Regions from separate parts of the Marinobacter sp. MIT932201 genome, predicted to be linked through region 2. Evidence: predicted binding sites of a transcription regulator. Region 2 holds the regulator's gene; each other region holds the start of a gene.
What was found. The regulator sigma-54, encoded in region 2, starts transcription at its own class of promoters, with help from an activator protein. The targets are predictions, from matches to a motif close to ANTGGCATNNANNTTGCTNT.

Region 1: the regulator sigma-54 is predicted to act here: its motif matches at 2,003-2,022, upstream of glnA (glutamate--ammonia ligase).
Region 3: the regulator sigma-54 is predicted to act here: its motif matches at 2,087-2,106, upstream of glnK (P-II family nitrogen regulator).

The regions. Positions count from the first base shown of each region.
Region 1 is NZ_CP138917.1:839,104-842,383, forward strand. It holds gene SIC15_RS03845 (DUF4124 domain-containing protein) at 1-272, opposite strand, end outside; gene glnA (glutamate--ammonia ligase) at 446-1,849, opposite strand; gene typA (translational GTPase TypA) at 2,408-3,280, shown strand, end outside.
Region 2 is NZ_CP138917.1:2,980,329-2,983,608, forward strand. It holds gene lptA (lipopolysaccharide transport periplasmic protein LptA) at 1-46, shown strand, start outside; gene lptB (LPS export ABC transporter ATP-binding protein) at 24-749, shown strand; gene SIC15_RS13635 (RNA polymerase factor sigma-54) at 907-2,427, shown strand; gene hpf (ribosome hibernation promoting factor) at 2,528-2,836, shown strand; gene ptsN (PTS IIA-like nitrogen regulatory protein PtsN) at 2,924-3,280, shown strand, end outside.
Region 3 is NZ_CP138917.1:617,628-620,907, forward strand. It holds gene speE (polyamine aminopropyltransferase) at 1-213, shown strand, start outside; gene SIC15_RS02795 (ammonium transporter) at 281-1,564, opposite strand; gene glnK (P-II family nitrogen regulator) at 1,639-1,977, opposite strand; gene SIC15_RS02805 (accessory factor UbiK family protein) at 2,359-2,613, shown strand; gene SIC15_RS02810 (YifB family Mg chelatase-like AAA ATPase) at 2,677-3,280, shown strand, end outside.

The sequences.
Region 1 (3,280 bases), 2.1 Mb from region 2:
TGATTGTTGTCCGGATAGGCGAACGAGACGCTGTCGTAAGCTGCGCCTTCCCGCTGCACTTCTTCGCGCAGCTTTTCGGTTTCCTGAACAACTTCTGGCTTGGGCAATGTGATGGTCGTGACTGGCTTGACCTGGACCGCTTCAGAGCCCTCGCTCGGCTCGTCAGAGTATGTGACGTTGCCGTAGGCATCGACATTTCGGTAAACCTCGGCAGAGACGGGAACCGCAAGCAAAAAGAAAAGGCCGGCAACCAATCCAGACTTTGGACTCATAAGCTCACCTGTTATTGGGTTTCCTCGATTATCGGCGGCGCCCGGAGTCTTTTCAACGCCTGCAGAGCCTGATGTTGGTTACATATCGTTAAGGGCTCCAGGCACTGTGCGGCTGCTCACAAAAAAGCCCCGCACGAAGGCGGGGCTTGTCTGCTTTCCTCTAAAGCGAGGTGTTAGCAGGAGTAGTACAGGTCGAACTCGATCGGGTGAGTGGTCATGTTCAGTTTCTCGACTTCACCGCGCTTCAGATCAACGTAGCCTGCGATCATGTCTTCGGTGAATACGCCACCACGAGTCAGGAACTCGTGATCTGCTTCCAGGCAGTCCAGGGCTTCGGACAGAGTCTCGGCCACGGTCGGAATGCTCAGGGCTTCTTCTTTCGGCAGGTCGTACAGATCCTTGTCCATGGCATCGCCAGGGTGGATCTTGTTCTGAATGCCGTCGAGGCCAGCCATCATCAGCGCTGCAAACGCCAGGTACGGGTTGGCAGACGGATCAGGGAAGCGAACTTCGATACGACGCGCTTTCGGGCTGTTCACATACGGGATACGGATAGAGGCTGAACGGTTACGGGCAGAGTAGGCCAGCATAACCGGAGCTTCAAAGCCCGGAACCAGACGCTTGTAAGAGTTGGTAGAGCTGTTGGTGAAGGCGTTGATGGCCTTGGCGTGCTTGATCACACCGCCGATGTAGTACAGAGCGGTTTCGCTCAGGCCAGCGTAGCTGTCACCGGCAAACAGGTTCTTGCCGTCTTTGCTCAGGGACATGTGAACGTGCATGCCGGAACCGTTATCGCCAACCACCGGCTTGGGCATGAAAGTGGCGGTCTTGCCGTAGGCGTGGGCCACGTTGTGCACGCAGTACTTCAGGATCTGAACTTCGTCTGCTTTGCGGGTCAGAGTGTTGGCGCCAACGCCGATTTCACACTGGCCAGCGGTGCCCACTTCGTGGTGGTGCACTTCGATTTCCAGTCCCATGGACTCCATGGCCGCACACATGGCGCCACGCAGGTCGTGGAGGCTGTCAACCGGCGGAACCGGGAAGTAACCGCCTTTTACGCCCGGGCGGTGACCGATGTTGTTGCGATCGAAATCTTCGCCAGAAACCCAGGCAGCTTCTTCAGAATGGATGTGGTACATCGCACCCTGCATGTCGACGTTCCATTTTACGGAGTCAAACACGAAGAACTCGGGCTCGGGACCGAACAGGGCGCCGTCTGCGATGCCGGTAGACTTGAGGTATTCCTCTGCGCGACGGGCAACGGAGCGTGGGTCACGCTCGTAACCCTGCATGGTAGAAGGCTCTACGATGTTGCAGGTGATGTTTACTGTGGTCTCTTCGGTGAACGGATCGAGTACGGAAGTCTCGTCGTCCGGCATCAGGATCATGTCGGATTCGTTGATGCCTTTCCAGCCCGCGATGGAGGAGCCGTCAAACATCTTGCCGTCTGCGAAAAAGTCTTCATCTACTTCGGTGGCAGGCAGTGTAACGTGCTGCTCTTTACCGCGGCTGTCAGTGAAGCGCAGGTCAACCCATTTGACTTCGTGTTCTTTGATCAAATCAACTGTCTTGGACATTGTGCATGCTCCGTAAGTTATACCGCACAGGCGGCTGTATTCATGTTCGTGGCGCCGGATCGCCCGGGTTACCGGGTTCCGATCTGTTTCTCAGGTTTGCGCAGCTTAGCAAATGCCGTTGCGTCTTACCTGTAAATTTCGGCTGATTTCGATAAAGCAAGGCGCTTGCCAATTTTTAGGGCATGCTCCAGAACGGCGCAACTGCAAGGGTTTGGGGCATATTAGAAGGAAATGATGCGCCCTCCACCGAAAACCTGCACTCAAATGGTGCACCTTGTTGGTGCATTTATGGGGTGGTCGCCCCAATGAGGTGCGAGCCCCCTGTATGAAGAATAGGCGTTTTTCTTCATATTAACGACACAGACTTTTCGCTATACTGCGCGCCGCTTCATTTTTTACCCTGTCTTTCCGGATCAATGATCGGAAAACACCATGCAGGGTGCCGGGCAGCCAGCTCCGGTGAATGAGTTCATTTTACGGATTTGAGACGGCATGTGCTGGGATTCCCCTGCGAACGACCTTCTCAGGTCATTGAGTGCATGCCGCAGGAATATTTTTGTGATTGAGAAACTTCGTAATATCGCCATCATCGCCCACGTTGACCATGGAAAAACCACGCTTGTCGACCAGCTTTTGCGCCAGTCAGGTACGTTGGAGCGCAAAGAGCTCGATAGCGAGCGGGTCATGGATTCCAATGATCAGGAAAAAGAGCGTGGCATTACCATTCTCGCAAAGAACACTGCTCTGAAATGGAATGGCTACGACATCAATATTGTAGACACGCCGGGCCACGCTGATTTCGGTGGTGAGGTTGAGCGGGTTATGAGTATGGTGGATTGCGTGCTGCTGGTGGTTGATTCCATCGACGGCCCCATGCCCCAGACCCGTTTCGTTACCCAGAAGGCATTTGCGGCGGGTCTGCGCCCGATCGTGGTGGTTAACAAGATCGACCGTCCTGGCGCCCGTCCGGACTGGGTTGTAGATCAGGTATTCGACCTGTTTGACAACCTGGGCGCGACCGATGAGCAATTGGACTTCCCGATTGTCTACGCCAGTGCCCTGAACGGCATTGCCGGCATGGATCACGAAAAGCTCGATGACAACATGGATTCCGTATTCCAGGCGATTGTTGATCACGTGCCAGCTCCGAACGTTGATCCGGACGGCCCGTTCCAGATGCAGATTTCCCAGCTGGATTACAACAGCTTCCTTGGTGTGATAGGCATCGGTCGAATCATGCGCGGCAAGATCAAGACCAACTCGCCGGTAACCGCCATTGGCGCCAACGGCAAAAAGCGCAACGGCCGAATCCTAAAGATCATGGGGCATTCCGGTCTGCAGCGGGTCGAGGTGGACGAAGCCCAGGCTGGAGACATTGTCTGTGTCAGCGGTATGGATGAGCTGTTCATCTCCGACACCCTTTGTGACCAG
Region 2 (3,280 bases):
ACGCACTGACAGACAGGAAACCGATGGCAGTTCTGAGAGCCAGTAACCTGGCAAAGAGTTACAAGCAGAAAAAAGTGGTGATCGACGTTTCCCTGGAAATTCGCAGTGGGGAGATAGTGGGACTGCTTGGCCCCAACGGCGCCGGGAAAACCACCTGCTTCTACATGATCGTCGGGCTGGTCCCTGCCGATCGTGGCCGTATCACCATCGACAGCCGGGATATTACGCCACTGCCGATGCACGGACGCGCCCAGCAAGGCATCGGTTACCTGCCCCAGGAAGCCTCGGTGTTCCGCAAGTTGTCGGTACGCGACAACATCATGGCGATCCTCGAAACCCGTCGGGGGCTGGGCAAAGCGGATCGAGAGAAAAAGCTCGAGGAGTTGTTGGAAGAATTCCACATAACCCATATCCGGGACAGCGTTGGCATGGCCCTGTCGGGAGGGGAACGGCGACGGGTGGAAATTGCCCGGGCGCTGGCCATGGAACCGGCCTTCATACTTCTGGATGAACCCTTCGCCGGTGTCGACCCGATATCCGTAAGCGACATCAAGCACATCATCCGGCATCTGCGTGACAAGGGTATTGGCGTTCTGATTACCGATCACAACGTGCGAGAGACCCTGGACATCTGCGAGAACGCCTACATTGTCTCCGGAGGCCACATCATCGCCTCCGGCAATGCCGATGCGATTTTGGCCAACCAGCAAGTCAAGGAAGTCTACCTGGGCGATGAATTCAGGCTGTGACACCGAAAGGCTCATTGTTTTGATGACCTGTAGCAAGTAAACTCGGCAAAGAACTTGCTAGGGTAAAATAAAACGACGGCAAGTAACCGGCATATATAGAATTTTTCACGACTTATGACACAAAGCGCTGATGAGTGACGGATCCTGAACCATGGTTATGAAAGCCTCCTTACAGTTAAAGCTGGGTCAGAGCCTGACCATGACGCCCCAGCTGCAACAGGCGATCCGGCTTCTCCAGCTCTCCACCCTCGACCTCCAACAGGAAATCCAGCAGGCACTGGAATCCAACCCCATGCTGGAGACATCCGAGGACGATGATCAGGCTGACGCAACCGCCGAGAACGACGAGCGCGAGACTAGCGAGAAAGAATCCGCGGCCGAGTCAGCGCCGGAACCTTCGAGCGACTGGGACGAATCAGAGAATGGCCCGGATTGGTCCTCCGAAAACGACATTCCGGACAACATTCCGGACGACCTGCCGGTAGACACCGCCTGGGACGACATCTACCAGTCTGCGCCGGCACCTGCCGCCCGCAACGACGACGAGAACGATCACGATTTCGAGACCCGCAACTCGCCCACCGAAACACTTCAGGATCACTTGGAATGGCAGCTCAATCTGACCCCGCTGAGTGAACGGGACCAGGCCATTGCCCATGCCCTGATGGACGCTGTGGATGAGCGCGGCTATCTCACCAGCCCTCTGGAAGAAATCCACGCCGGACTGCTGGATGAGAACGAGGAAGACCCTCTGGAACTGGATGAAGTGGAAGCCGTCTTGCACCGCCTCCAGCACTTTGATCCGCCAGGGGTGTTTGCCCGGGATCTGCAGGAATGCCTGCTGATCCAGCTCAACCAGCTACCACCCGAGACGCCCTGGCTGGCCCAGGCGCGACTGGTGATTACCCACTACATCAATCTGCTGGGCAACCGTGACTACGCCCAGTTGCTGCGGCGCAGCCGTCTGAAAGAAGACCAGTTGCGAGAGGTTCTGGCGCTGATCACCGGCCTTAACCCGCGGCCGGGCGACGTGATTGATCGCGCCGAACCCGACTATGTCATTCCGGACGTTATCGTTCGCAAGCACAATGGCCGCTGGCGTGTTGAGCTGAATCCGGAAATTGCCCCGCGCATTCGGGTGAATGCCAGCTATGCTTCACTTATAAGGCGTGCGGACAGCAGTGCCGACAACACCTACCTGCGTGATCAGTTGCAGGAGGCCAAGTGGTTTATCAAGAGCCTGCAGAGCCGCAATGAGACCCTGTTGAAAGTGGCGACCCGTATTGTCGAACACCAGCAGGGATTCCTGGATCACGGCGAGGAAGCCATGAAGCCGCTGATTCTTTCAGACATCGCCCAGGCGGTAGAAATGCATGAATCGACGATTTCACGGGTAACCACCCAGAAATACATGCATACCCCAAGGGGCATTTTCGAGTTGAAATATTTCTTCTCCAGCCACGTCAGCACTGACGAGGGCGGCGAATGCTCCTCCACGGCCATCCGGGCGATGATCAAGAAGCTGATTGCCGCGGAAACGCCCAAAAAGCCGTTGAGCGACAGTAAAATTGCAGCCATGCTAGGAGAACAGGGAATCAAGGTTGCGCGACGCACCGTTGCCAAGTATCGGGAGGCCATGCACATTCCGCCGTCCAACGAGCGCAAGCGGCTGGTCTGAATACCCCAATGCGGGGCGCAACACCGTATTCGCGGGCGCACAATGCGCCAGCACCCAGACCGGCTCCCGGGAGCCGGCACGATGACAACAGGAGACGCCTATGCAACTCAATATTTCAGGCCATCACGTAGAACTGACTCCCGCACTGAAAGATTACGTTTCAGAGAAGTTCGAAAAGCTCGAGCGTCACTTCGACCACATCAGTAACTGCCAGGTGACCCTGGAAGTGGAAAAGGTGCGCCAGATTGCGGAAGCCACGTTGCACGTGGTTGGTGGTGAGATTCACGCAAAGGCAGAAAACGAGGACATGTACGCAGCCATCGATGCCCTGATCGATAAACTGGACCGCCAGATCCTCAAGCACAAGGAAAAGAATGTAGACCGGATGCACGGAAACGGCTCTCGCTAACTGGCTGTTTTCATGCAAGTCATCTAATCGAGCTGCGACATGAACAACGTGTCGCAGCCTTTTTTTTAACGGAAACGCAGTCGATCCATGAGCGACACATCCCTGACCATAGACACTATTCTTGTTCCGGAGCTCACCCTCTGCAGGGTACCTGCGTCCAGCAAGAAACGGGCCCTGGAGTTTATTGCCGAGCAAATAAACCACCAGGACAACACGCTCAGCGAGACCCAGCTCTTCAACAACCTCATTTCCCGTGAGCGCCTGGGCAGTACCGGCATTGGCCAGGGGATCGCCATTCCCCACTGTCGCCTGGAGGGCCTTGATCACGTGGTGGGCGTTCTGATGACGCTCGAAGAAAGCGTTGAGTTCGATGCCATCGACAATCAGCCGGTGGATCTGATTTTTGCCCTGATCGTCCCGAAAGAGGCAACCAGCGAACACCTG
Region 3 (3,280 bases), 2.0 Mb from region 2:
TTGCCATTCCCGCAGCCGGTCTATCCGACCGGCTGGTGGAGTTGCACCATGGCCAGCAAGGAGAACCCGGTCAAATACTTCCGTGAGGAAGATGCCAACAATCGGCCATTCGTCACCCGCTATTACAATGCCGGCGTGCATCGGGGTGCGTTGGCAATGCCTCAGTTCATGGTGGACGCACTGGAAGATGAGGTTCGACCGGAAGAAGGCTGAGTAAGGTCTGCAAAGAAAAAAAGGGGCGCCAGATGGCGCCCCTTTTATTCGTGCTTTGTGTCAGGGCTTACTGCTTGCCGCTGACAAACTCCGGATAGGCTTCCATACCGCACTCGGACAGATCCACACCTTCGTACTCGTCTTCTTCGCTGACCCGAATGCCCATGACGGCTTTCAGGATGCTCCAGACGATCAGGCTGGTAACGAATACCCAGACGAAGATGGTGAGCATGCCGACCAGCTGACCCATGAAGGTAGCGTCTGCGTCGGACAGGAGAACCGCGAAGATACCCCAGATACCAACCACGCCGTGCACAGAGATGGCACCGACCGGGTCGTCAATGCGCAGCTTGTCCATGGTCACGATGGAGAACACAACCAGGGTGCCACCGATGGCGCCAATGATGGTGGCGAGCAGGGGAGACGGGTCCGCCGGCTCGGCAGTGATGGCAACCAGACCAGCCAGGGCGCCGTTCAGGGCCATGGTCAGGTCAGCCTTGCCGAACATCAGGCGAGCTACGATCAGGGCAGCAATCAGGCCACCGGCTGCAGCCGCGTTGGTGTTCAGGAACACGTTGGCAACTTCGTTGGCAACACCGATACCACCCAGCTTCAGGGTAGAGCCACCGTTGAACCCGAACCAGCCCATCCACAGGATGAAGGTACCAAGCGTTGCCAGGGGCAGGTTGGCACCCGGGAAGGCGCGGATCTCGCCTTTGGCGCCGTACTTGCCTTTACGGGCGCCGAGGAGGATAACGCCAGCCAGGGCTGCAGCTGCGCCGGCCATGTGAACGATACCGGAACCGGCGTAGTCGCTGTAGCTCAGCTCGTACATGCCGAATACCGCGTCGCCGTTCCAGGTCCAGGAACCCTGCATCGGGTAGATGAAACCACACATAACAACCGCGAAAGCAAGGAAAGCCCAGAGCTTCATGCGCTCGGCCACGGCACCGGAAACGATGGACATGGCGGTCGCAACGAAGACAACCTGGAAGAAGAAGTCGGAAGCGCCACTGTACTCACCCATGTCGCTGAAACCAGCTTCGGTAGAGGCTGCAATGACACCGGCAATGGCTGCGTCGTCCATCTCGGCCACAGTTGTGACGCCGCTCAGGAAGATGCCACCGTCGTACATGATGTCGTAGCCGACAATCAGGTACATGGTACAGGCGACCGCAAACAGGGCCACGTTTTTGGTCAGGATTTCGGTGGTGTTCTTGGCACGCACCAGGCCAGCTTCCAGCATGGCAAAGCCGGCGGCCATCCACATGACCAGGGCACCGCAAATCAGGAAGTAAAAGGTATCCAGCGCATACTGGAGTTCAAAAATGTGATTTAGATTGCTTTCCATATGAAGCCCTCCGCACGAGGCTTTTCAGGTTATAAAAATTTTTTGCGTTGGCTGTTCGAATTATCAGAGCTGGTTCAGACCGCTTCTTCGCCGGTTTCGCCAGTCCGGATCCGGATGGCTTGAGCCAGTTCAGTCACAAAGATCTTGCCGTCGCCTATCTTGCCGGTGTTGGCTGCCTTGGTGATGGACTCGATGACCTGGTCCAGCAGGTTGTCGCCAATGGCAACTTCCACCTTCACTTTGGGCAGGAAGTCCACTACATATTCCGCGCCACGATAGAGTTCTGTATGGCCTTTTTGCCGACCGAAGCCTTTGACTTCAGTGACGGTTACGCCTTGTACGCCAATCTCGGATAGTGCCTCACGGACATCATCCAACTTGAAAGGCTTGATGATCGCTGTCACAAGTTTCATTGCTTTCTCCTTGGTAAAGCCGTCCCAACAGTGAGGGCCCGTCGGCCGATTGTTGAGTTCGGGATGCTGCCACCTCGCACACCAATTGTGCGGATTGCGTACGAGAGCTTTAGCATCGGGTATGCCAACGCAAAAAATTACAATAAAAACAATTATATATGATATCCGCGTACCAGAATGGCGCAAAGTTGTGCACCAAAATAGAGCGGGTAGCTGACCAGTGAGCCAAATTGGAGCGGGCTCTCTGGCCGGGCAGCCCCCATTATAGGGTCCGCAACCTACAGTATGGCAGGGGCTGCGATGTGATACACTCCCGCAGACCGGCAACAGGCCCTGTCTTTTAGTCGAAGCCGGACATTTCAGTGATTCGTGAGGTGATGTGTGAAAGGTCCACAGGATATTTTTGCTCAGCTGCAGGGCCAGTTTGGCCAGTTCGTACCCGACATGGCCCGCGCTGCACGGGAAGATTTTGAAACCCAGGCCCGGGCGACTGTGATGGCTGTACTGTCCCGCCTTGAGCTGGTGACACGAGAGGAATTCGATGCCCAGCAGGCCGTCTTGCTGAAGACCCGTGAAAAGGTGGACGCGCTCGAGAAGCGGGTGGCCGAACTGGAAAATTCCCTGCCAAAACAGTAAACCACGGACACGCCCGGCAGGACGCCGGGCCAGCAGTTCCGCTCATTACCATGGAAGGTTGTCATGCTTGCTATCGTTCATTCCCGCGCCTCAATTGGCGTGTCAGCGCCGGCCGTTACCGTCGAGGTCCATCTTTCCGGCGGTCTGCCGGCGCTATCGATCGTGGGCCTGCCGGAAACCGGTGTCCGAGAAAGCAAGGAGCGCGTTCGGAGCGCTCTCCTGAACGCCGGCTTCGAGTTTCCTGCCCGCAGAATCACCATTAATCTTGCGCCTGCCGATCTTCCCAAGGAGGGAGGTCGGTTCGATTTGCCCATCGCTCTGGGCATTCTGGCAGCCTCGGGACAGATCCCGGTGGAGAGTCTTTCCGATTGCGAATTTCTGGGCGAATTGTCCCTTGATGGTGCATTGAGGCCGCTCAAGGGTGTATTGCCGGCTGTGCTGGCGGCCCGGCAAGATCAGCGGAGTTTGCTGGTTCCGCATGGCAATGCCGAGGAGGCTGCCCTGGCCAGCCAGGGTGACGTTCTGGCGGCCGGCCACCTGCTGGCGGTGTGCGAGCATTTGAGTGGCCGCGCCCGCCTGGTGCCAGTGCCGCGATCCTCGCTGGAACAGCCGCCGGCCACTCAGGGTGAGGTGCCGGATCTGTCGGATGTGCGTGGCCAGCGGGTAC